DNA from 3 places in the Parabacteroides sp. AM17-47 genome. Region 3 is predicted to be linked to each of the others. Evidence: riboswitches for the same ligand, from Rfam matches in the RefSeq annotation. Region 3 holds a riboswitch; each other region holds the start of a gene.

Region 1 (8,525 bases), on a different contig from region 3:
GTATATAGTGCTTATATTGTTATAACAGATAATATCCGGTAAAAGTATGTTGCGTTGAGATAAATAATCTAAAAAACAAAAATCTCTTGATGCGTTGAATTTTATTCCTTGAAGTCAGTGAATATGGATTCATCGTATACATTGTGTTCCTTTTTATCGTGGAATGGATACCATACTTGGGCAAAGAACGGATTTCCTTTAGCGATCTCGTCGTAATTCCAAGGGAGAGGTAAACATTCCGGGCACCAATGGCCTCCTAATAATACTAATGTGGGAGAGGCCTTAAAACGGTGACCGAATTGGCACTCCCAATCGAGTGGAGTCGATAAATCTCCTTTTGTCATGGCCGGTGACAAGCATTTTCCTCCCCTGAATTCTGCGGCTTTACGCATATCCTCGATATCCCATTCCGATTTAGGCTTACTTTCATCATAACCATGATCCAGAAAGACGGGTGTTTCGGAGGGGCGTTCTGTCCGGATCTTATCCCAACCCGGGATTGCTTGCCAATCCTCATACGAGCCAAAATATGCGGATATACGATCTTGGTGTCTGTTCTTGATCCAGTTACGAGTTCCCAGTCCCGGCTTTTTAGCGATGGCTCCCATACCCAGTTTTATGAAGATAGGAGGGACGATCTTTGCTAGGTGGAAATACCAAGGGACTTGGCTGGCCATCCATTTAAAATAATCGTCGCAAGTTTGGTTACTGCGGAAATGCAGATATCCTTCCAATAGATCTGAATCGGTATACCATTGTCCGTGGAAATTACGGATAGCGAACCAGTTCGGTTCGAATATTTTCTCTGGGGCGGGACAGCCAATCGCTTTTAACAATTTACTCTCAAACTCATAATTCGTCAGGCGGAAAGACGGGCCGCTACTAATATTATAGAAACGGTTCCAAAACTCATCCGGCACCTCCTCCTCGCATACATTCGCTAGTAAGCGACCGGAATCCTCGGCGGTAGCCCATTCCAGCACGCCGTCTAGCGGTACGTGGAATGTGATTGGGTCCGAACCTTTGAATAATAATTCGGGGCATAAGATACCGGTTTGGCGAAGGCACGCCCAATGTTTAATACCCGACTCCACGAAAATACGTTCGGCTATTGTCTTTGAGATGGCATAATGATCATAGACACTTATATTGATCGGATCTCCCGTACGTCCCCAATGAACAGGTGCGTTACGGTGGCCGGTTTGCGCCACGGAGCCGATATAGACTACCTTGATCCGGTCAGAGTTCGGTTGTGCTTTTACGGCATCCACGATATATTGGGCGGCGGTCGTGTTTACTTTCAAGGTTTTTTTAGGGAAATAATCCGCTGCCGGGGAAACCATTCCACCTACATGCAATACGTAGTCCGCCCCCATTACTCCATTTAAGACATCTTGATAATTTGTCAAGTCTCCCCAAACGATACGGATCCCTGCCATGGCCTCATATGCGGCTAATTTCTCTTTATTGATTTTGCTTGGACGAGCCAAAAGTGTTATATTAAAACGATCTAGCCGCTTGGACAACTCGACCAATCCGGCATGCCCCATCGTCCCGGTGGCTCCGGTCAGAAAGACGGTCTTTTTACTTTTCATGATATAATTTAGTGTATAATAAAAGACTTAGGATACTATCGGGTAGCGAAGGTATATAAAAAAAAACTCCCAACCAATAGATTGAGAGCTTTTGTAGTGGATACGAGAATCGAACTCGTATTACATGCGTGAGAGGCATGTGTCCTAACCGTTAGACGAATCCACCATTTAGGTGTCATTGTTTTTGTTTGACGATGCAAAGGTAGATATATTTTTTAATTCTGCAATAGTTGAACCGAGTTTTTTTGAAGAAAAAGTGTGTTTTTTATCAAAATGCCAAGAAAACGGGGAGAATACCACTAAAAGGCGTTAAAAGTAGTTGCGATTTCATTGTTTTTTCATTGTCGGTACTGTTTATTTATTCTACCTTTGCCATCTGTAATTGAACAAAATAGTATTGAACATTACTAATACCAGTTTAATAAACAACTAATATTATGGCAGAACTTAAAGAAAAACTTTTCTCAGAATTCGCTCCTGTGTCTACTGAAGAGTGGATGGCGAAGATAACGGCCGACCTGAAAGGGGTACCGTTTGAGAAAAAGCTTGTTTGGAAGACAGGCGAAGGATTTAATGTAAATCCTTTCTATCGTGCAGAAGACATCGAGGGTTTAAAGACTACAGAGTCTCTTCCCGGTGAATTCCCTTATGTTCGTGGAACGAAGAAAGACAACGATTGGAAGGTACGCCAGAACATTGAAGTTTGCTGCTTCAAGGGTGCTAACGAGAAAGCACTTGACCTTTTGACGAAAGGTGTTACTTCTCTTGGGTTCATCATCAAAGGTGATGAGGTGAACGAGGAGAATATAGCTACTTTATTAGAAGGTATTTGTCCGGCTTCCGTAGAATTGAACTTCAACACTTGCAACTGCAAAGCGGAGAAGTTGATCGGTATCTTGGCTGACTACTTCAAAGGCAAGGGTGTCGACGCAGAGAAGTGCTACGGTTCTGTAAACTATGACGCTTTCAAGAAACCTTTAGTAAAAGGTAAAGAAAACAGTGAGTGGGTAGAAGGTGCCGCAGCTGTGCTCAAAGCTGGACAGGCTTTGCCTAACTACCGTGTATTGGCTGTAAATGCGTTCCTTTTCAACAATGCTGGCGCTTACATTTCTCAGGAATTAGGTTACGCCTTGGCTTGGGGTAACGAATTGATGGCAAAACTTACCGAGGCTGGTTTCACCGCTGACGAGGTTGCCAAGAAAATCAAATTCAATTTAGGTATCAGCTCTAACTACTTCATGGAAATCGCTAAGTTCCGTGCGGCTCGTTGGTTGTGGGCCGAGATCGTAGCCGCTTATAAGCCGGCCTGCGAATGCGCTTGCAAGATGGTTGCTCACGCACAGACTTCAGAGTGGAACATGACGGTTTACGATGCTCACGTAAACTTGCTTCGTTCTCAAACTGAGGCTATGTCTGCCGCTCTTGCCGGCGTAGACTCTATCACGGTTCGCCCGTTTGATAAGATTTACCAGACTCCAGACGATTTCTCCGAGCGTATCGCACGTAACCAACAATTATTATTGAAGGAAGAGTGCCACTTGGATAAGGTCGTTGACCCGTCTGCCGGTTCTTATTATGTAGAGGTATTGACGAATTCCTTGGCTGATGTCGCTTGGAAGTTGTTCTTGGAGGTTGAGGAAAAAGGAGGATTCTCCGTTGCCGTGAACGCAGGTGAGATCCAGAATGCCGTTAACGCTTCGAATGTAGCTCGTAAGAAAGCGGTTGCTACCCGTCGTGAGATATTGTTGGGTTCTAACCAGTATCCTAACTTCACGGAAGTAGCTGCCGATAAGATTCAAGAAAAAGGTTCTTGCTGTTGTGGCGGTGGTCATTGCGGTGAGGCAACGATCCCGGCTCTAGATTTCTCTCGCGGCGCTTCTGAATTCGAGGCTTTGCGTATGACGACAGAGAAGAGTGGCAAGACTCCGAAGGTATTTATGTTGACGATAGGTAACTTGGCGATGCGTTTGGCTCGTTCACAGTTCTCCGCTAACTTCTTCGGTTGTGCCGGATATAAGATAATTGATAACTTAGGCTTCGATACGGTTGAGGCTGGTGTTGAGGCTGCTGTCAAGGCTGGTGCCGAGATCGTGGTTCTTTGCTCTAGTGATGACGAGTATGCTGAATTCGCTCCTGCCGCTTACAAGGCTTTGGCCGGACGTGCCGAATTCGTTGTAGCCGGAGCTCCTGCTTGCGCGGACGACTTGAAGGCTCAAGGTATCGACCAGTTCGTAAATGTAAAGAGCAATGTGCTTGAGACATTGAAAGCATTCAACGCTAAATTAGGAATCGCTTAAGTATAAACAATTATGAGACCAAATTTTAAAAACATAGATATAAAGAATGCCGGATTCGCAGCTACAAACGCTGCCGAATGGGCAAAAGCCAATGGTATCGAGCCCAATTGGAAAACACCCGAGCATATCGAGGTGAAACCTGTATATACAAAAGAAGACTTGGAGGGTATGGAGCACTTGAACTATGCTTCTGGTTTGCCTCCTTATCTACGTGGCCCGTACAGCGGTATGTACGCTATGCGTCCTTGGACAATCCGTCAGTACGCAGGTTTCTCTACCGCTGAGGAGTCTAACGCTTTCTATCGCCGTAACTTGGCTTCCGGTCAGAAAGGTTTGTCCGTTGCGTTCGACCTTCCGACTCACCGTGGTTACGATGCCGACAACGAACGTGTGGTTGGTGATGTAGGTAAAGCGGGTGTATCTATCTGTTCCTTGGAGAACATGAAAGTGTTGTTCGATGGTATTCCTTTGAACAAGATGTCTGTTTCCATGACCATGAATGGTGGTGTGCTTCCGGTATTGGCATTCTATATCAACGCAGGTTTGGAGCAAGGTGCTAAGTTGGAGGAAATGGCCGGTACGATCCAGAACGATATATTGAAAGAGTTCATGGTACGTAATACCTATATCTATCCGCCTGAGTTCTCCATGAAGATTATCGCTGATATCTTCGAGTACACCTCTCAGAAGATGCCGAAGTTCAACTCTATCTCTATCTCCGGTTATCATATGCAGGAGGCTGGTGCTACGGCTGATATCGAGATGGCTTATACGTTGTGCGACGGTATGGAATATCTTCGTGCCGGTATCAACGCCGGTATCGATGTGGATGCGTTCGCTCCCCGTTTGTCATTCTTCTGGGCTATCGGTGTAAATCACTTCATGGAGATCGCCAAGATGCGTGCGGCTCGTATGTTGTGGGCGAAGATCGTGAAGAGCTTCGGCGCTAAGAACCCGAAATCATTGGCATTGCGTACACATAGCCAGACTTCCGGTTGGTCATTGACCGAGCAAGATCCGTTCAATAACGTAGGACGTACTTGTATCGAGGCTATGGCCGCTACATTAGGACATACACAATCTTTGCATACGAACGCATTGGATGAGGCGATCGCTTTGCCGACCGACTTCTCTGCTCGTATCGCTCGTAATACACAGATTTACATTCAGGAAGAGACTAAGATCTGTAAGGAGATCGACCCGTGGGCTGGTTCTTACTATGTAGAGTCTTTGACGAATGAGTTGGTACATAAAGGTTGGGCATTGATCCAAGAGATCGAGAGCATGGGTGGTATGGCGAAAGCCATCGAGACAGGTCTTCCTAAGATGCGTATCGAGGAAGCTGCCGCTCGTACACAGGCTCGTATCGACTCTGGTGTTCAGACCATCGTTGGTGTTAACAAATATCGTTTGCCGAAGGAAGATCCGATCGATATCCTAGAGATCGATAATACAGCCGTACGTAACGAGCAGATCGCCGCTTTGAAGGAGTTGCGTGCTAACCGTGACGAAGCCGCTGTTCAAAAAGCTTTGGCTGATATCACGGAGTGCGTGAAGACGAAGAAGGGCAACTTATTAGAGTTGGCTGTTAAGGCTGCCGGCTTGCGTGCGTCATTGGGAGAGATCTCCGATGCTTGCGAGGTGGTTGTAGGTCGTTATAAAGCAATCATTAGAACTATTTCAGGCGTGTATTCATCAGAAACTAAGAAAGACGCAGACTTCCAGAAAGCTTGCGAGCTTTGCGAGCAATTCGCTAAGAAAGAAGGCCGTCAGCCTCGTATCATGATCGCTAAGATGGGTCAGGACGGACACGACCGTGGCGCTAAGGTTGTCGCTACTGGTTATGCGGACTGTGGTTTCGACGTAGATATGGGACCGTTGTTCCAGACTCCGGCCGAGGCTGCCCGTCAAGCTGTGGAGAACGACGTTCACGTAATGGGCGTTTCTTCTTTGGCCGCTGGTCATAAGACGTTGGTTCCGCAGGTTATCGAGGAGTTGAAGAAACTAGGTCGCGAGGACATCATCGTTATTGCTGGAGGTGTAATCCCGGCTCAAGACTATGATTTCTTGTATAAGGCTGGCGTTGCCGCTATCTTTGGCCCGGGTACTTCCGTATCGAAGGCAGCTTGCCAGATCCTTGAGATCTTGTTAGGCGAATAAATAGAGTTTAGGCCTTACGGTTTTTAAATAAAGAGAGGCTGGACAATTGATTTTGTCCGGCCTTTTTTAGTATTGTATGCGGGTTTATGTACTTTTGTAGCGATTATTCAATTAAAAAGGGAAAGAATCATGGGAATCGTTATAGGTATAGATGTGGGAGGTAGCACGACCAAGATCGTCGGCGTGGAGGATAAGAAGATCAAGAACCCGATGTTCGTGAAAGCTACCGATCCGGTAACCTCTTTATTCGGGGCCTTCGGTAAATATATTTATGATAATAACATCTCGCTCTCGAATATAGAGAAAGTGATCTTGACAGGTGTAGGTAGTGCTTATATCGATCAACCTTTATATGGCTTACCAACTGCGAAGACGGATGAGTTCCTTGCGAATGGGCTAGGGGCGCAATATAATACGGGACTGGACAGTCTATTGGTGGTCAGCATGGGAACGGGTACCTCCTTTGTCAAGGTACAAGGCTCCACGATCGAGCATATCGGGGGATTGGGTATCGGTGGCGGAACCATCCTCGGCTTGTCTAAGCTATTATTGAAAACGCATGACTTTCACCAAATAGCGTCTTTGGCCGAGCACGGTTCCTTGAATGATATCGACTTGCATATCCGGGATATTACGCCGCATCCGTTACCCGGCCTGCCGCTGGACGTGACAGCCTCTATTTTCGGAAAAGTGGACGCGAACGCTAAGGTTGAGGATATCGCTCTCGGTATCGTTCATATGGTCTTGCAGACCATCGGGCAAGGAGCTGTTTTCGCCTCGTTAAATGGCGATATCAAGAATATCGTATTGATCGGTAACCTAACTCGCTTGCCACAATGCCCGGATATTTTCCCCCGTCTGGAGGAGATGTGCGATGTCCATTTCAAGATACCGGAGTATGCCGAGTATCGCACGGCTATCGGGGCGGCTTTATGCTATATCAGGAACCGGGAATATAAGGATATTTTTTGTGGAAAGTGTTAGGCTACATCAAAACTTTATGTATCTTTGCTACATGCTTTGTTCCCTTTCGGCAATCGCCGGATAGGGATTAAAAGGGAATCGGGTGAGAATCCCGGACAGTCCCGCTGCTGTAAGCTTCATAAACGGGTTGAGCAATACTGTTGCCACTGTTCATTCAAGTGAATGGGAAGGCGCTTAAGACCGGAAGTAAGTCAGAAGACCTGCAAGGCGTGTATATTTTCGACGGCTTCGAGGAAAGGCCGGAAGAGAACGCAAGAACCTTATCCGGTTTTTACTATTCTTTATCCAAGGTTTTCTTATCAAGTCGTCTCATGGTTTCGGATAATTATTTTGCCATAATAATTAGGGAAAGAAGCATGAATCTGACCGACGGGATGAGCTCCGTGTGTAAGATGCATGCTTTCTTTGCGTTTAAAGGACTGGGGTATTCCGTGAACACTCTATAGAGAATATTTGTTTATTATTAGAAAAGTGCGTTTATTTGCAACGAGTAATTAACAAAAGAAGTATGAATATGAAGAAAATTGTGGGACTTGTTATGGTTGCCTTGCTAGCGTTGATGGCGCTTCCGGCGAACGCTCAGCTTAAATTCGGTATCAAGGGAGGTGTGAATATATCGTCTGTTCATTTCAACTCGGACGTGTTGAAAGCGGATAACGTAACCGGCTTCCAAGTGGGTCCGATGATCGAGACGACCTTACCGTTGGTGGGTGTCGGGATCGATGCGGCAGTGTTGTATTCGCAAAAGGGTTTGGAAACGACCTCGGCTGGCGGGGTTAAGACTTCGATGAAGACGGATTATATCGATGTTCCGGTCAACTTGAAATGGAAATTCGGTTTACCGATCGTCAAGGCGTATTTGGCAGCCGGTCCGTATATCGGTTTCCGTGTAGGCGGTGATAAATTTTGGGATATCCCGGGTTCCGTAGCGGATCAGGTGAAGGCGAAGAATTTCAGCGCAGGTCTTAACTTCGGTGCCGGCGTGGAACTGATCAGTCACTTGCAGGTGGGTTTCAATTATGGTCTGGGACTGACTGATAACTATAGCATTGAGAAGGTGAACCTCTCCGACGGTGCCGGAAAGAACCGTGGATGGTCTATCACGGCAGCGATCTTGTTCTAAATAGGTGAAAATAAAATGAGAGAGGCTGGGCTTTAGAAGTCCGGCCTTTTTTGTTATTTTTGGGCTCGTAATGAAACACCTGTTTGAATGAAATATGCGGACGTCATACTTCCCCTTCCTTTGGAGAATAGCTATACCTATCGGATACCCGAAGATCTGGAGAGAGCCGTGACTCCCGGTTGCCGGGTGATCGTGCATTTCGGGAAGAAACGATATTATACGGCTATCGTCATGGAGGTACACGACCGGGAACCGGTATCCGATTTTGAGACGAAGGAGATCTACGCTTTGCTGGATGCCACGCCGGTGCTCCGCCGTCCGCAACTCCGTTTCTGGAAATGGATATCTTCTTATTATATATGTAAG
Region 2 (8,525 bases), on a different contig from region 3:
ACACCGGATAAGGAAACGAACGTGCCTCCCAACATGGTTCCCCACATCACGATATTCCATAAGACCGGATGATCTACCAAGAATTTCAGATTCAAGCTATGCAATGCCGGATACATCCAATGGTTCCAACGAGACGGCGTATTTACATAACGGTATTGTCCATTACGGGGATTAATGTAATAACAACTATTATCCACGTCTTGAATAGATACTTTCCAGACCGGGAGTTCTAAATTCCTTTTTCGTGAGATATAATACGTATCATAAGCATCCAACAGTTTGATATCAGCCGTGGTCCCGATACCATGTATCTGAGACAATACGGAACGGATTTCTTCCGGTCGCAGGTTCAATAAAGATATCCCGTCACTCTTATTTGCGTTCACGACAATATCCTTCGTGTCTGTTTGTACGATGTAAAAGGGTATATCACCAAAACTACTCCATTCCAATTGACGGATCTGGCCGGGATAGGCTTGTATGACCGCCCTGTAATCCAACGGATAATCGAGTGGGGAAGGAGCCATCTTCCGCAGTTCTTGAACCGGGTTTATATCGAGCTTGGCTTTCAACCCCCAATCCTGTACACGAGCCAAAGACATCATACCACTAAAGCAGAAGGTGAGGACGAATAAACCGAATAACACCCCAAGAATATGATGCCATTTATACCAGAACTTCTTATAAGGGGAAATCAAATGACGTCTCCTCGCTAACCGGAAATCCCGTATTCCTAAATAGATCCCGGCGATACACATAACGCACCCGATTCCGGATAACCAGACAACTACCTTTATCCATAATTCAGCGTCTTGCCGCAAGGAAGTGAAATAGACCCAATGAGGGATCGCCCCGAGCCAAGCCCAGAAACGACTGTTTTTATCCGTATATTGCAAAACCTCCCCGGATTTAGAGGATATGTATAATTCATGTCGTTCCGGATCGGCGAAATGGAATTTATAGATCGGAAATTCCTCTTTTAAACGACCGAATGGAATCCATTGGTCCAAGGTGTACAAGGAATCTACCTTCGCTATGGAAGAGGTATTCCATAGTGATGCCACACGTTGGATATGATTCCAGTCGATTACGGGTAATCTTTCCGTCGAGTCGGCAGGAATATCATAGCTCCCTTTCTCCGTCCGGAGATGAAAAACAGTTTGTCCCAAATAGCTGTTTAAGGTAACATGGCTTATCCGCTCGTTCTGCGGTAAACGTTTCTCTATCTGGTCTAACGAAGGAAGATTCTCCGGAGAGAGAATATCCATCTTCGCCCGTTTATCGGCCCGGTCCGCTCGCGGGAACGTATGGTAGATCATTACCAATCCCGATAGGAACCAAACGAGGAACAGGATACTGAGCGCCGTGCCCAGTATCCTGTGTATAAATTGCATGATCTTTGTCAATAGATTCATGAGCGTATGTTCTATATATTATAATGTATAGGAGATAGCCACTTGGAAATTACGAGGCATGCTTGGCACCATCTGTTGTCCGAGCGCTTGGTTATAATAATTGTTGTCAAACAAGTTATTCAAGTTGAACGTTAGGTGGATATTGTTGTTCAACAAATAAGACATACCGAAATCGGTTACCCAATACGGATCGAACCAAGAGTTGTTTGACGTATTACGGTATACTTTACCGGTATAACTGCTACTCAAGTGAAATTCCAGATTCTTCAAGACACCCCGAGGGATGGTATAACTGCCGTATGCGTAGAAAGTCTGGTTCGGTACGTTGCTCTGCCAGTTTCCTTCTTGGCTATTCAATTGTAGCTTTGTCTCATCCGGGTTATTGCCATAGATAGCCTCGATCAATTCCGGATCCTTTATTTCTTTCATCTCCCGGATCTTGGAGTCGTTCAATCCATAACCGATCGTCAGCGCTAAGGTGCTTACTGGAGAAAGAGTGACATCAAAATCAAAACCCTTGGAATCTTGTACACCCACCTGTCCGATTACGCTCATCGTGGTAGTCTCGCCGTTTACCTCCTCTTGATAGTTGTTGGTCAACGTAGCCGTACTGTTCATCTTCCGGATATAGAACAAGCTGGCATTGGCGCTTAATATATTGTTCAATTGATATTTAAGCCCCACCTCGGCTTGGTATCCTTTCTCCGGCTTAAATACTTCCTCATTGCGAGCAGGCTCGAAACGATTTCCATCACCTCCTACATAAATGACGTTATCTTGATAGAACGTACGGATCGGCTTGAAGAAAGAGGCGAAAGACGCATAAATGGATGTATTCGGATGGGGCAGATAGACCGCTCCGAAACGATAAGTCAACGCCTTATTCTTTATCATATTGAAGCTTGAATGCTCCTCATACTCACGTCGTCCGGTAGGAGTTGTAGCGCTGGCGGACATATAACGGAAAAAGTCGTAACGTAGAGCGGCTAATACCTTCCATTGCTCGTTGAACTCAACCATATCTTGAAGATAAAGGCTGTTGGAATAATGATGCGTAACCGTTGCTTTCGAGAATTTACTGGTCATATATCCCATGCTATGCGGATCATAAACGGATACATGCGAATAAAGGCCGGGACCCTGAACATCATCTCCTAAATTATAGCCCGAATAGCTGGTACGATTCAAGGCGACGAAAGAGTAACCTCCCATATACGTATGCTTTATCTCACCCGTCCTGAATTTACCGCTTAGCTCGAGCGTATTGGCTACCGTCTTGGCTATATGGGAGAAGCGAAGCGGGAAAGAAAGATATACACTGTCCAAACAGATATATTTTTTCTGGCCGTTTTTCATATAATAATGATCATAGATCGGATCATCACTTTCGAGATAGTCGAGGGCTTCCGTCCCAAAATAGTTGATATCGTCGTTATTGTAAGAAAGGCGATCTGTTAGTTTCGCGCCGTTCCAAAAAGTATGTGTGTATTGCGTCGATACGTTCCATGCGTGATTCTTCATAAAGTCGGACTCGTTATTGTAGCGAGCCTCACGGTCAAGTCCCGGTAGCATCTCATTTTTATGGAGATATAACTGTCCTGTTTGCACATTATATACATCATTTGCCATTAAATCGGGAAGACCGATCTCCGTCCCATAGAAGTCGCGGTTAAAACCTCCGCGAACATCTAATATGTCACGTTCCGTCATTTTAGCTTGCAATGCCAGATAACCGGAAAAGCGACGGTTGCCATTATCACGCCAGCCCTCTTGATCGGAAAAGTTGACATTGGCGTAATAATTGACCGGACCGACCAATTTACCGCCCATGCCAAGTGTCGCCTCTTTATTCTCGTAACTACCGTAGGCCAATCGAGCATTAACGCTCTGTTTCTCTGACGGGGATTTACGAACGATATTCAAGGTTCCACCTACGGCTGAATGTCCGTAAAGTACAGAAGCCGGTCCCTTTAATAATTCAATAGACTCGATACAGGATAGATCGGGTACGGGATAAGAGTTGTTTATTGCCGAACGTTCATCGCGGATACCGTCTATCATCATGATAGAATGATCGAAACCACGGATCGACAATTGTTGAAATGCGCCATAAGATGTCTGGAATCGTACGCCCGGCATAAAGCGTACCGCATCTTGGATATTACGGATACCTCGCAACTCCAAACTACTCGCCGTAATGCTATTAATTGAAATAGGAAGATATTTCATAGGTACGTCCAACTTCGTGATTTGTGGACGTGGCTTGCGTGCGGCGGTCGCTACGACTTCTTGAATATTGAATGTCGTATCGGCGAAATTCGTGTACTCATTCTTGTGTTGTGCCTGCATCGTACTGATACATAAGGCTGTCAACGGTAAGATTGTCAAAACTCTTTTCATATATTTAGCATTATAACTGTTTATTGTATGCATGTGAAATCCCTTTCGAAAGAAATTCCATTTTCCTTCGAATGAAAATTTAGTTTCTTTCGGAAGGAATTACTTTTTCTTCCGAAAGGAATAAAACATAGATTTGGAGAACTTTTTTAGTCCTTCTCTACCGCATAAGCTTTCTTCTTATCAACGATATCGATCATCTTATGTTTAGCCATGAAACGGGCATGTTCGATGAAGATCTTCTGAATATCCGGATTCTGTCCCAGACCTTCCATAAATACGCTTACCTCGTAGCCTTTCTTTTCCAGTTCCTCTTTCCAATCACCGGCGATATCGTTTTTCGCATGGTCTCCGGCGACAAACATAAATGGCATCAACAAGACTTTCTTCGTTCCATTGGCCTTTACTTGGGCTACCATCGTATCAAAAGTAGGATAGCCCTCGATGGTTCCTACGGAATAATCCTTGAATCCCTTCTCCTTCAACATATAATCCAACATGGCATATTGAGCCGTCGCCGGAGTATAAGTGCCATGGCCTACCAATAAAGTAGCGCCTTCTTTCGCCCCATTTTTTGTGATAGCGACGATTACCGCCTCATAATCCTCCGGTGTATACAATAAAGGATTACCGATACGAATCTCCTTGAAAGAAGATTTCATGGTGGCAACATCCTTACGTAAGGATTCCATCTCGATACCTTCGATTATATTCGTGGATTGGATCAAGACATGTGTATAACCATCAGTCTTTAATTTTTCCAAGGCCTCGATCGGGTTCAGTTTCTCTACGCCACGAGCTTTTAAGCGGCGCATTACAATGCGAGAAGTCCATGCCTCACGCAACTCAACATCTTTGAAAGCTTCTTTCGCTTTTTGATTGATCGCGTCGATTGTCAAGGCACGGGTATCATCATGGGTTGTTCCAAAATGTACCATCAATAAAGCGGCCTTATCGCCCGGTTGTAAAGAGGCGAATAAATCGGATGCTACAAAATTCTCGCCATCGTGCGCACGACAAACTAGGCTGATGACCAGCAGGAAGAAAGATAGTAAGTGTTTCCTCATCATATGAATATATTAATAATTAGATTACATATCAATCCCACGGAGACAACGTATTATTCCGTCTCCAACATCTTTTGGATATAGGTGATATTTCTATCCTCTTAATTGCTCCTGACCCCGGGAGGAATTAATCATTACTTCGCTTGGCAGGTTTCCTGACTGGCTCGGAAAGCAACCTTCCCATCTTTCTTAAGACAGTGGCATAGCAGAACGCTTTCCTTTTCAAGAGCTTCACAGTAGCGGGCACTGTTCCGGATTCTAACCGGATTCCCTTTTATAGAGTTGTCGGTAGACAAACTCTATCACCTAAGCGGTCGCAAATTTATATAAATAATCCCGAAAAGTAACAACATCTTTCAAAGAATCCCTGTTCCAATAGCATCTTTTTTGTTTAACATCAAATAAATAGATATGGAATGGATAACTAATTTACTTCAACATTATCCGGAGCTAGCTATTTTCATAACCTTAGCTCTCGGTTTCTGGATTGGCAAGTTTAAGATAAAGAAGTTCACGCTGGGAACGGTTACCAGCGTATTATTGGTCGGTGTATTGATCGGGCAATTAAAAATCGATATAAGCGGACCGTTAAAGTCCGTCTTTTTCTTGATGTTCCTCTTCGCTGTAGGATATAGCGTTGGGCCACAGTTCTTCCGGGGATTGAAAAAGGAAGGTCTTCCTCAAATGCTTTTCGCCGCCGTCATGTGTATATTTTGTTTGATCGTTCCTTTTTTGTTAGCGAAACTTATGGGATATAACGCAGGCGAGGCCGCAGGATTATTGGCGGGCTCCCAGACGATGTCGGCAGTATTAGGAGTTGCCGAAGATACGATCGGACAGATGAATATTAGCGATACGGATAAAAGCGCTATGGTAAATGTAATGCCCGTGGCCTATGCGGTAACTTATATTTTCGGTACGGCAGGATCCGCATGGTTAGTGAGTGATATCGGGCCACGTCTTTTAGGAGGACTCGACTACGTGAAAAAAGCGTGTAAAGAGCTAGAGGCTAAAATGGGAAATAACGACGAGAGCGAGCAACCGGGCTTTATGCCTGCCGCCCGTCCGGTAACTTTCCGGGCCTATAAGATTAGTAATGAATGGTTCAAGGATGGCAAAAGCGTAAAGCAGTTGGAGGTGTATTTAGACCAATTGGGACGGCATTTGTTCGTGGAGCGTGTCCGTATTAATAATGTAGTAACCAATGTTAAACCGGATTTGGTTTTACATACCGGAAATGAGGTTGTTCTAAGCGGTCGCCGGGAATTCGTGATCGGAGAGGAGAACTGGATTGGCGACGAGGTCAATGACATTGAATTGCTCGATTTTCCGGCAGAGACGTTACCCGTACTAGTGATCCATAAGGAATACGTGGGGAAAAAGATCTGCTATTTACGCAATCAATCGTTTATGCATGGTGTTAGCATCAAGTCCGTAAGGCGTGCGGGTATCAATATCCCGGTCTTGGCCGCTACGGTGATAGATTCCGGTGATATGTTGGAATTGGTGGGTATGAAATCAGAGGTAAATAAAGCGGCTACGACTTTAGGATATCCCGATCGCCCAACCAATCAGACCGATTTGATTTTCGTGGGTATCGGTATTTTCTTAGGGGGAATTTTAGGTTCGCTCGCGATTCATTTCGGAGGTGTCCCGATCAGCCTGAGTACGAGTGGCGGCGCTTTGATAGCCGGACTCGTCTTTGGATGGCTTCGTTCCAAGCATCCGACCTTCGGGCGTATTCCGGAGCCTTCCGTCTGGATATTAAATAATTTGGGACTGAATATGTTTATCGCCGTAGTCGGTATCACGGCGGGTCCCAGTTTCGTGACCGGATTGAAGGAAGTCGGTATAAGTTTATTTATTATCGGTGCTTTAGCGACATCTATCCCGCTTATCATCGGTATTCTGATGGGACGTTACGTTTTTAAGTTCCATCCGGCTATCACTTTAGGTTGCACGGCAGGTTCACGTACGACAACCGCCGCATTAGGAGCGGTGGAAGATGCCGTAGGAAGTGAGACTCCAGCCTTAGGCTATACCGTTACCTATGCGGTGGGTAATACTTTATTAATCATCTGGGGTGTCGTTATTGTGCTAATCATGTAATATATATAATGTATGGACAAGAAGAAAATACATGTCACGAGAGAATATGAGAAAAAGATGTCGGAGATTAGCCCTTTCGAGCTAAAGAACATCTTGATAGAGTTAGCGGATGAGAGCGCTCGTAAAAGTACGCACATCATGCTGAACGCAGGAAGGGGAAATCCAAACTGGATCAGTACGGTTCCACGGGAGGCATTCTTCCTATTAGGGCAGTTCGCCTTGGAGGAATGCCAGCGGGAAACCGAATTGGCAGATGAGATGGCCGGAGCCGCAGGGGTTCCCAACCGCAAAAGGATCGCGTCTCGCTTCGTACAGTTTCTAAAGAAACATGCGCAATCTCCCGGCGCTACTTTATTGAAGGGTACCTATGAATATCTGGTCACGGAAAAAGGTGTAGATGAGAATGAGCTTGTATACGAATGGGCGGAAGGTGTCATTGGTGATCAATATCCGGTTCCCGATCGTATCTTGAAATATACGGAAATGCTCGTGCGGGATTATTTAGACCAAGAATTATGTGATAACCAGCCCCCTGAGGGAATATTCGACCTTTTCGCTACCGAGGGCGGAACTGCCGCCATGTGTTATATCTTCGATTCCTTGCAACAGAATTTCTTGTTGAATAAGGGAGACAAGATCGTTCTCTTCGCTCCGGTATTCACTCCTTATATAGAGATTCCGGAACAGGCTCGTTATCTTTTTAATGTCATAGAGATAAAAGCCTTGAAGATGACAAAAGACGGCTATCACACATGGCAATATCAAGAAAAGGATTTAGATGTCCTGAAAGATCCTAGCGTGAAAGCCGCTTTCATAACAAACCCGAGCAACCCGCCTTCATACGGATTGACAAAAGCATTGATGAATAGGATCGTTGAGATCGTACGGAACGACAATCCCAACCTCATGATTATTACGGATGATGTGTATGCGACATTTATTCCGCATTTTCGCTCGATGATGGCCGAATTACCAAAGAATACGTTATGTGTCTACTCTTTCTCCAAATATTTCGGGGCAACCGGATGGAGATTGGCGGTAATCGCTTTACATCAAGATAATATTTACGACCGGATGATCCGTGAATTGCCAAGAGATAAACAGGAGCTTCTAAAAAAACGATATAGCAGTCTATCCTTACATCCCGAGGATATCCGCTTTATTGATCGTATGGTAGCCGATAGCCGTCAAGTAGCCTTGAATCATACGGCCGGTCTTTCCTTGCCACAACAAACACAAATGTCTCTGTTTGCGTCTTTCGCTCTATTAGATGCGGAAAATACCTATAAGAAAAGGATGCAGGATATGATCCACGAGCGTTTACACACATTGTGGGAAAGCACCGGATTCACCTTATTGGACGACCCTTTGCGTGCGGGATACTATAGTGAGATCGATATGCTTGTCTGGGCTAAGAAATTCTATGGGGATGATTTCGTGGAATATCTAAAAAAGAATTACGAACCTCTGGATGTCGTTTTCCGTCTGGCACAGGAAACTTCCTTGGTTTTACTGAACGGAGGAGGTTTTGATGCTC
Region 3 (8,525 bases):
TCGCACGTACGGCTATTGCTATATCCTTCCGTCGCCCCATGCAAGTTCGGTTTCAAGTAATGAAGACCGGAAGCGTTTAGTTCCGGATAGAAGAAACCACGATCGCCCGCCCAACCGCAACAAGTAACTTGAGCGGGAGAGACCACCCGGTTCGCACATAAGCCCGCCAGTTCCACCAGCTTGTCTTGTACTCCCATCTTCGTTGTACTACAAGTAGAGTGTACCGCTACCGTAACCGGCAACTTAGTAAAGTTCAGACGATCACGCATAAAGTCATAGATAAACTCCACAGGTTCATATAATCGTAAACGTTTATCCAAGGTTTCCCTCATATGCAGCAAGCAAGGGCTCATGTCACACAAAATAGGCAAGCGGCCGTTATCGCTCGCTCGTAAAAGAGCCTCATTCAATTCCTTTGCCTTCTGCGCCGCTTGCTTCCGGAACCCTTTACTGCTAAAAGCCATGCCGCAACAAAGCTTACTTAGATTCTCAGGATAACGAATCGTAAAGTCCGCTCTTGTCAATAAAGCGATTGTTTGTTCCGTTACACTTACAAAATCCACATCTTCATAATCAGCTGAAGCTCCCATCGTGCGGGTAATACAAGACGGGAAATAAACCATTTCCATCCCATTCTCTACACCCGTCAGTTCCTTGAACTTTGACGCGCCAGAAGGTGTATGCCGAGTCCAAAGCGGGAATTTATGAGCGGAAGCCCTAAACAAGAAAGAGGTAAATCTCTCGAATGCGTTATATCCCACCAGCTTTGAAAACACATGGGGCAGCTTAAGCAAAGGACGAAGCATACCCGTTACGGTTCCCATATTCCCGGCGATGCCCGAAGCGATAGCATTCGCCAAGGCACCATTCTCTTTCCACCGTAACTCTTTGATCAATAAACCGGTATTAATGCCAACCGGACATGCCGTAGCACATAGGCCATCGGTAGCGCAGGTAGCGTTACCTTTATAGTTAAAGGCTTTCTTGAGTTCTTTATATCGCTTAGAGTTTGTTTCCCCCTGTTCCGCCAAAGCCGATAATTCCCTATAGATCACGATACGTTGCCGGGGTGTCAATGTCACATGCCTTGACGGACATTGTATCTCACAAAAACCACACTCGATGCATTTATCGATCAGCTCATTCGCCAACGGTATTTGCTTTAAGTTCTTTATAAACACATCCGGGTCCCGATTTAAAAGGACACCCGGATTTAATATATTTTCCGGGTCAAAGAGCCTTTTGATCTTCCACATCAACTCATAAATCTCCTCACCCCATTCATCTTTAACAAATGGAGCCATATTTCGTCCCGTGCCATGCTCCGCTTTCAAGCTACCGTCGTAGTAAAGTACCACATCTACAAGGCTACGCATAAAAGAAGCGTAATGATCGATACCTTCCTGTGCGTTTATATCCGGAAAAATCGTGAAATGAACGTTTCCATCCAATAAATGTCCCCACATCACCGCATTTCCGTATCCATAATCCGACAAGACCCCACGCACTTGTTCCAAAGCCTCTCCTAAAACCTCTTCCCGGAAAGCGATATCTTCAATAATAGATACCGTACCCCGTGGCCGTCTTCCCGCAGCGGAAGTAAATAAACCGTTTCGTACCCGCCAATAAGTAGCGTAAAGCTTCGGATCGGTCGTAAATGATACCGGATATAAGGTCTGTATATCTGCTAGCCGCTCCTCTATATCCCGGAATTGGATTTGAAGTTCTTCTTCCGAATTAGAAGACGTGTCGATCAGCAACGCTACCGCATCCTCGGGTAAAGAATGTAATATCTCCGGCATCCCCGGTTCATCCTCTACCGCATGTAAGGCGTTTCTATCCATCAACTCGGCGGCGGACACTTTGCATTGGCGTAACGGGGCTATGGCTCTGCACGCCTCCATCAAAGAGGGGAAATAAATCAAGGCGGAAGCTTTTAAAGCCTCATCGGGGACTGTCTCGAAAGTAACCGAAGAAATAAACCCTAAGGTTCCTTCCGAGCCAACCATTAAATGCATGAGTATATCGTATGGATCGGTATAATCCAAGAAAGAGTTCATTCCATAACCGCATGTATTCTTCAACTCATATTTAGATAGAATCCGGTCTTCCATGTCTGGATTCAACAAGATCTCCAAACGGAAATTCATCAACTTCTCCAATAAGCCTATATGCGTTTGCATGAAATCCCTGCGACTCGCTAACGAAGAAGTATCCAAAAAGGCTCCATCCGCAAAGATAATCTCCATATCCCGGACCGTATTATAGGAGTTATGGATAATACCATAGCTAGAACCATTCGAGTTATTCGCTACGATCCCGCCGATACGTGCGGATTTGATGGAGGCAGGGCTAGGCCCTAGCTTACGGCCATAAGGTTTCAACCAGCGGTTCGCCTCTTCTCCAGTTATACCACAAGGGAATTTAGCCAAACTCCCATCTCCTGAAATCTTAACCTTTCCATAGTCAGGACTGATTTCCATCAATACAGAATCTGTAATAGTCTGGCCGGATAAAGAGGTCCCCCCAGCTTTAAAGGTTACAGATTTACCAGTCTTCTCACATTCAGCAAGAACACGTTTTACATCTTGCTCACAACTCACGATTTCAACTCGTTTGGGATTCAACCTGTAAATCCCGGCATCTGTTCCCTTCGCTAATGTAGTTAAAGCATCAGCATATACCTTTTTTATCTTCATAGTCTAATACCTTTATTTGTCTAGAAACGACATTTCAACAAAGATATGAAACCTTTAAGACAATCAGGGCATTTCTCTAAAATAACGGGGAGAATACCCGAATACTAGCTCCGGATGGAAAATCCAGATTAAATCTTTCAATAAATATTCCGGATGTATAGGGAATTCCTCGTAATAAGGAACTGCACCTGTATTACAGGTATAAATCCGTTTTTTTTTAAAAGCGTCGAAATTCTCGTAAGGAGTATATTCGGAGCGTAAATCGTTATAGGTCATCTCAGAAGACTGATTATATTTAACAAGCCAAATATCCGCATGGATCGCTTTATCAAACACGGTCTCAAACGCTAAGGGGGTACTTCCGGCACCCGGTAAATCCTTAAACATATAATCAGCTCCGGCGTCCTCGATAAGATGAGCCATATAACTATCTCCGGATGGTACATACCACGAAGAGCCGAACTTTTTCTCCGACAAAACAGTAGGACGATTATCTATATTTGCGGTTAAGTCCTTTAGAGACAAATAGGCTTGCTCTGTTTCTTTAAATATAGAATCGGCCATCTCTTCCTTTCCGAATAGCAAACCATAAAAGCGAATCCACTCCGTACGCCCCAAAGGAAATGCCTCCATATAGTCGGCTCCTTCGATAATGGGTATCCCTATCTTCTCGACAGGCCCATAACTACTGTTCTGGAATGGGGAAGCTATCACGAGTTCCGCGCCGATCTCTATCATTTTCTCTATATTCGGAGAGGTAGCCTCACCTAAATCAGCGATTCTTCCGGCCTGTATACCCTCTTGTATGGCAGGAGTATCCATATAACGAGGCTCACAAACGCCTATAACCTTATCGGTTTCGTGCAGTTGATCAATAATAGCCGCATGGACAGAAGTATAAATCACAATATCTTTTACCGGGACCTTCACGATCGTCCCTTTGGGTAATCCGCCGGGAACCGACTTTGTCCGGTCTACCAATAAATAGCGTTGAAGCAGACGGGTGCTATCCCACGGATCACGAACTTCCACCATTATATAGGTATCAAAGCGCTGAACCGTGAAACCTTGGGCATATTGAATACTATCAGAGGAAAGAGCTTCCTTGGAAGAAGTTTGCTTTCCGGATGGCGTACATGCCACCATCCAGAAAGCGAACCCTAAGAGAATCAGTAATCGCATTAGATATTATCTTTTTGAGCGAGGACTACTTTCATGGGATTTAAACCGGCCTCAAACTTCTTGAACAATTTACCATCACCTCCGAAACAATAGATATCGCCATTATTCTTATAATCAGACTCTGCGACATAGACATTTCCACCCACGGCACTGATTGAATAAGGGGATTGTATTGAGGTTCCATCTGTAATAAAGCTCGTTCCCGCAGATTGGCTCTTTGTATCAAATGTTAAAAATGCAGGGCTAGACATTCCCCATTGCGCATAGAACAGAAATAGCTTGCCATCCTCATAGGCCATCTCCGTTGCGTTTGGACAATTCGTAAGGGAAGTAACCTCATAAGTCTCCGTATTTATCTTTTGTACCGTATTGGGTATATCCGCATAGTTACCCATAGAAACCACATATACATTTCCTTGCTCATCCGCCTGTATCCGTGTGGGATTCAATACGACATCCAACTTCTTTATCTCTGTAAAAGTAGACAGATCAACCACTGATACCGTTTTATCATACCCAACCTCGGTACTGTAATCCATACCTCCGGAGTTTGAGACAAACAATTTATTAGAAGATACCGCCAATTGTTCCGGATTCCGTCCGACCTTTACTTTCGCCTCAACCTCCAAGGATGCGGTATCCAAACGAGCGACATATCCATTATAATAGCTAATATAGACTTTTCCACCCTCTGATACCATATAACGGGGCTGCCCCTCTGTCTTGACTTGCTTAATGGATTTTGCCTTCAGATCTGTCACTTCTATCGTAGACTCTCCATATACCGCGATATACATCTTATCGCCATACACGATCATATCCTGTGCCGTATCTCCCAGCCCCCTGCCATTTTGAGCCAAGAAATAATCGGGGACAACCTCATCCTTTTCTATGTCGTACATATATAAAGAAGAGTTGTTATTTCCCATATTGCCCGAATTCAAGAAATATAAAGCCATGAAAGAACTATCCTTCACAAAATCAATAACTCTTACGGAAGCATAAACAGAAGACTCACCTTCCGCATTTGCGGCTATAACTAATAAATAGCCTATATTTACGACATCCGTAATAGCATATGAATGTGTTCCAACTTCTACCTCCGCAATTTTCATATCTTTAGCGGTTCCATCAGAGGAACCATAAATCACGTACTTTGTTACATTGTCAACAGAAGACGGAGCTGTCCAATTTAAGGTTCCGCTAACTTTTAAAGCTTCCGGATTCTCATCCGTAAAACTGACATTAGTTACAGATACATTTGGTATGTTCAGTGAAGGCTCATTGTCGTCATCACAGCTGACAAACGAGAAAGACATCAATGCACACAAGGCAGAGACACAAACTAAATTCTTCTTTTTCATTACTTTACTTTTATAGTTTACTAATAGGATAAACAAATACTTAAACGCCAAGAACGGCCCGGCATGGGATAATACTGAATAACATCATAATTCACGTTCGCAAGATTTAACAATTCACCTTGCAAACGCAAACCGAAATATCGAAAACGAAAATCTCGATTTATAGAAATACTCTGTTCTATATAAGAATCAATCCTGTTCCGATCTATATTTTGCGGCAATGCATAACGATCACCAACCGCAGTCAGTATATAAGAGACATTTACCCATGGATTTTCCAAGGTTACGGAAACCGTGCCAGAATGACGAGGTGTATAAGGAATCTGATCCTTATAATTCTTAGCTTCCGGATCTGTCACATCAACCGCGTATTGAAAAGAATAAGTGGAAGCCAAAAGCAAGCTCATTCGTAAGGGCAATCGGAATTGTGTAGATAAATTTACATCTACCCCTTTAATATCCACTTCGCCCATATTCATCATCTTCCAAACATACATGGTAGGTAAAGCCACGATCTTATCTTTCACCGTATTATAATATCCATCCGCCGAAATACTGAAATGCCGCAGCCAATCCCCACAGGAAGAACTCCATGTTACCCCTACATTATATTGGGAAGTTTCTTCCGGTTTCAAATTTGTATTTCCCATACGGAGGTAATACAAGTCCGTAAATGTAGGAACCCGGAATATATCTTTGTAAGAGGCACGTATCCGCAAAGTACTTTCCGAGAATGGCCGCCAAGACAAACTTACAGCCGGGGATAAACGCCTCTTATCATCCGGTTTTTCCCCTTGCTCCACTTTATCAGTGATATATGTTCCCAATAAACTAGCGGTAGCCGTGAATCGACTGTTCTTATATTGCACCGCTAGTACTGATTGAGAGGCCATTCGCTTTGGATTAGGGCCGTTCACAAAATTATTGTCCAGCATAGAGCGAGTTAAATCCGTAGTCAACGTCGCCGATACATACTTTATAGGAGTATACAGCAAACCTACAGAGCCATAATACTCATTCTGTGTATTCAAATCGACTTGTTCGCCCGCAGCATATTTATCATTTATATCTAAATAACGAGTAAAAGCATAATTATACTTAGCCATGGCCCGTAGCGTAAATTTCTCATTAAGAACATTCTTATACCCCGATTGCACGAAAAAGTTATTATCCCATAATCGTTCAGAAGTGTTCTTGTTATATAAATTAACAGAACCGGGAAGCCCCCGCTCCGAATCAAAATAGTACGCCTTAAAGGAAAGTTCGCCTCCCCTTCCAAAATCGCCGAATAGATTACCTTCCAAATGGTAAGCATGGATATCGCTATTTCTACGCTTCTCTCTCGTCTCCAATTCCCCATTAATCAATGTATAGGGATATTGCCCATCCGCACGCACGAAATCACCATGTAAGGATGCGCTCCAACGCTTTCCTAATTTTTGATCATAATGCAGCACGGGATTAAAAAGCCCGAAGGAACCTCCCTTAACCTTAAGATAAGTATGAAACGATTTGTCTTTAAACGTGGGCTTTCCGGTTTGTATATTCAAGGCTCCTGCCGAGGCATACACCCTTGCCGTTTGGAAGATGTCATCCGATTGTCCGATCGATAAGGAAACCATCTCCACGTTATCCAACGAGAAACGGCTGATATCGACTTGCCCGCTTTGCGCATCCGTAATCGTCACCCCATCGTAACTGACGGCGGTATGCTTCGCTCCCAAGCTACGTACCGAGACCGTTTTCAATCCTCCGATCCCCCCATAATCCTGTACTGTAACTCCCGAGAAGCGTTTCACGGCCTCGGATAGGTCTTGTACTCCCAAGCGATCGATTCCCGCCCGGTCCATAATTTGCAAAGGCGTACCTTCACGGGTGACCGACGGACGTACCTTCTCCACTACTTCCACCCCGGAAAGCTCGTGATAGGCCGTCGTATCGATCTGTTGACCGAAAGCGACACCCAAAGAAAATAACCATACGCTAAAAACGCACAGACATCTTATAAGATATAAATCTCGCATAATAATTCTTAGGTTTACCAACGTCTTCACCCGAAACGTCGCATAACAAAATCATGGCAGGTTTTCTGGCTCGTCCACCCTCTGTCGGCTACCTTCCCGCCTATCCGATAGGCAGTGGCAACAAGATTTGCCGGGGCTCCAAGGACTTACAGCTACGGGTACAGCTCCGGACTCGCACCGGATTCCCTTTTACTGATTATTATCGGAATCGATAACATCTACACCTTGATTGGCCGCAAAGATACATGTTTACTTTTTGATTAGCAACAAAAAAGCCCCCCGGCGAATCACTTCGGCGGAAGGCTAGGGAGTTTACACTTTTCTAAACATTACTAACAACAAAATATTTATTCTATGTATAAAAGAATAATATCATTAACTGTGCGGTCAACACACGCAAAAACATGGTCAATGGATAAACCGTCGCATATCCAACCGCCGGCGCATCATTTCCTGCCGCCATATTGGAATAGGCTAACGCAGGAGGATCGGTCGTACTTCCCGCAATCAATCCCATCAACGTAAAATAATTCAGTTTATAAAAATACCTTCCCACACAACCGATAATCAGTAGAGGCAATAACGTTATTATAAAACCATAACCGATCCAAGCTACACCACCCTTATTGACTATCGTATCGACAAAACCTTCACCCGCACTCAATCCCACGCAGGCGAGAAACAACGTGATTCCTAATTCCCTCAATAGTAAATTAGAACTTTGCGTGGTATAAGTAACCAATTTATAACGATAACCGAACCGGCTTATCAATATCGCAACGATCAACGGACCTCCCGCTAATCCTAATTTCACCGGTTGAGGAATACCCGGAAAACTAATAGGAAGACTTCCCACGATAATACCCAAAACTATACCAACAAAAATAGTCACCAAATTAGGTTCATTCAAGCGTTTCATTGAATTACCCAGCGTCTCGGCAACTTTCTCCACCGCCAATTCACTACCGACCACTGTCACCCGGTCGCCTATTTGCAAGACCAGATTAGGAGTAGCTACCAACTCCAGCCCCGCACGATTGATCCGAGTCACGTTAATTCCATGTAAACGGCGTAACTGCAAAGCCCCTAATTGCTTACCGTTGATTTCAGACCGGGTAACCAAAATACGCCGGCTGATAAACTGGCTTTCCGCCGGAATCCATTGCTTACGATCCATCTGTATTTCTTGACCGATAAAAGTCTTTATCGCCTCCACGTCATGCTCTGCGGTAATAACAAAAATCTTATCATCCCCA

The links. A riboswitch is a leader RNA that binds a small molecule or an ion and turns the genes downstream of it on or off. The one in region 3 is predicted to bind cobalamin.
Region 1: it holds a riboswitch for cobalamin, as region 3 does, so the genes downstream of both, DW205_RS04315 (porin family protein) here and DW205_RS04900 (TonB-dependent siderophore receptor) in region 3, are expected to answer to the same signal.
Region 2: it holds a riboswitch for cobalamin, as region 3 does, so the genes downstream of both, DW205_RS14665 (sirohydrochlorin cobaltochelatase) here and DW205_RS04900 (TonB-dependent siderophore receptor) in region 3, are expected to answer to the same signal.

What each region holds. Positions count from the first base shown of each region.
Region 1 covers NZ_QTLI01000004.1:136,083-144,607, forward strand. Annotated here, with positions in the region: gene DW205_RS04290 (NAD(P)-dependent oxidoreductase) at 102-1,595, opposite strand; tRNA gene DW205_RS04295 (tRNA-Glu) at 1,690-1,761, opposite strand; gene mutA (methylmalonyl-CoA mutase small subunit) at 2,033-3,892, shown strand; gene scpA (methylmalonyl-CoA mutase) at 3,905-6,052, shown strand; gene coaW (type II pantothenate kinase) at 6,182-7,036, shown strand; cobalamin riboswitch at 7,056-7,259, shown strand; gene DW205_RS04315 (porin family protein) at 7,551-8,159, shown strand; gene priA (primosomal protein N') at 8,247-8,525, shown strand, end outside.
Region 2 covers NZ_QTLI01000017.1:75,597-84,121, reverse strand. Annotated here, with positions in the region: gene DW205_RS14675 (PepSY domain-containing protein) at 1-1,415, opposite strand, end outside; gene DW205_RS14670 (TonB-dependent siderophore receptor) at 1,434-3,815, opposite strand; gene DW205_RS14665 (sirohydrochlorin cobaltochelatase) at 3,962-4,879, opposite strand; cobalamin riboswitch at 5,007-5,204, opposite strand; gene aspT (aspartate-alanine antiporter) at 5,291-6,988, shown strand; gene DW205_RS14655 (bifunctional aspartate transaminase/aspartate 4-decarboxylase) at 7,001-8,525, shown strand, end outside.
Region 3 covers NZ_QTLI01000005.1:29,711-38,235, forward strand. Annotated here, with positions in the region: gene DW205_RS04885 (FAD-binding and (Fe-S)-binding domain-containing protein) at 1-2,699, opposite strand, end outside; gene DW205_RS04890 (ABC transporter substrate-binding protein) at 2,763-3,881, opposite strand; gene DW205_RS04895 (DUF5074 domain-containing protein) at 3,881-5,245, opposite strand; gene DW205_RS04900 (TonB-dependent siderophore receptor) at 5,266-7,269, opposite strand; cobalamin riboswitch at 7,307-7,512, opposite strand; gene DW205_RS04905 (putative transporter) at 7,622-8,525, opposite strand, start outside.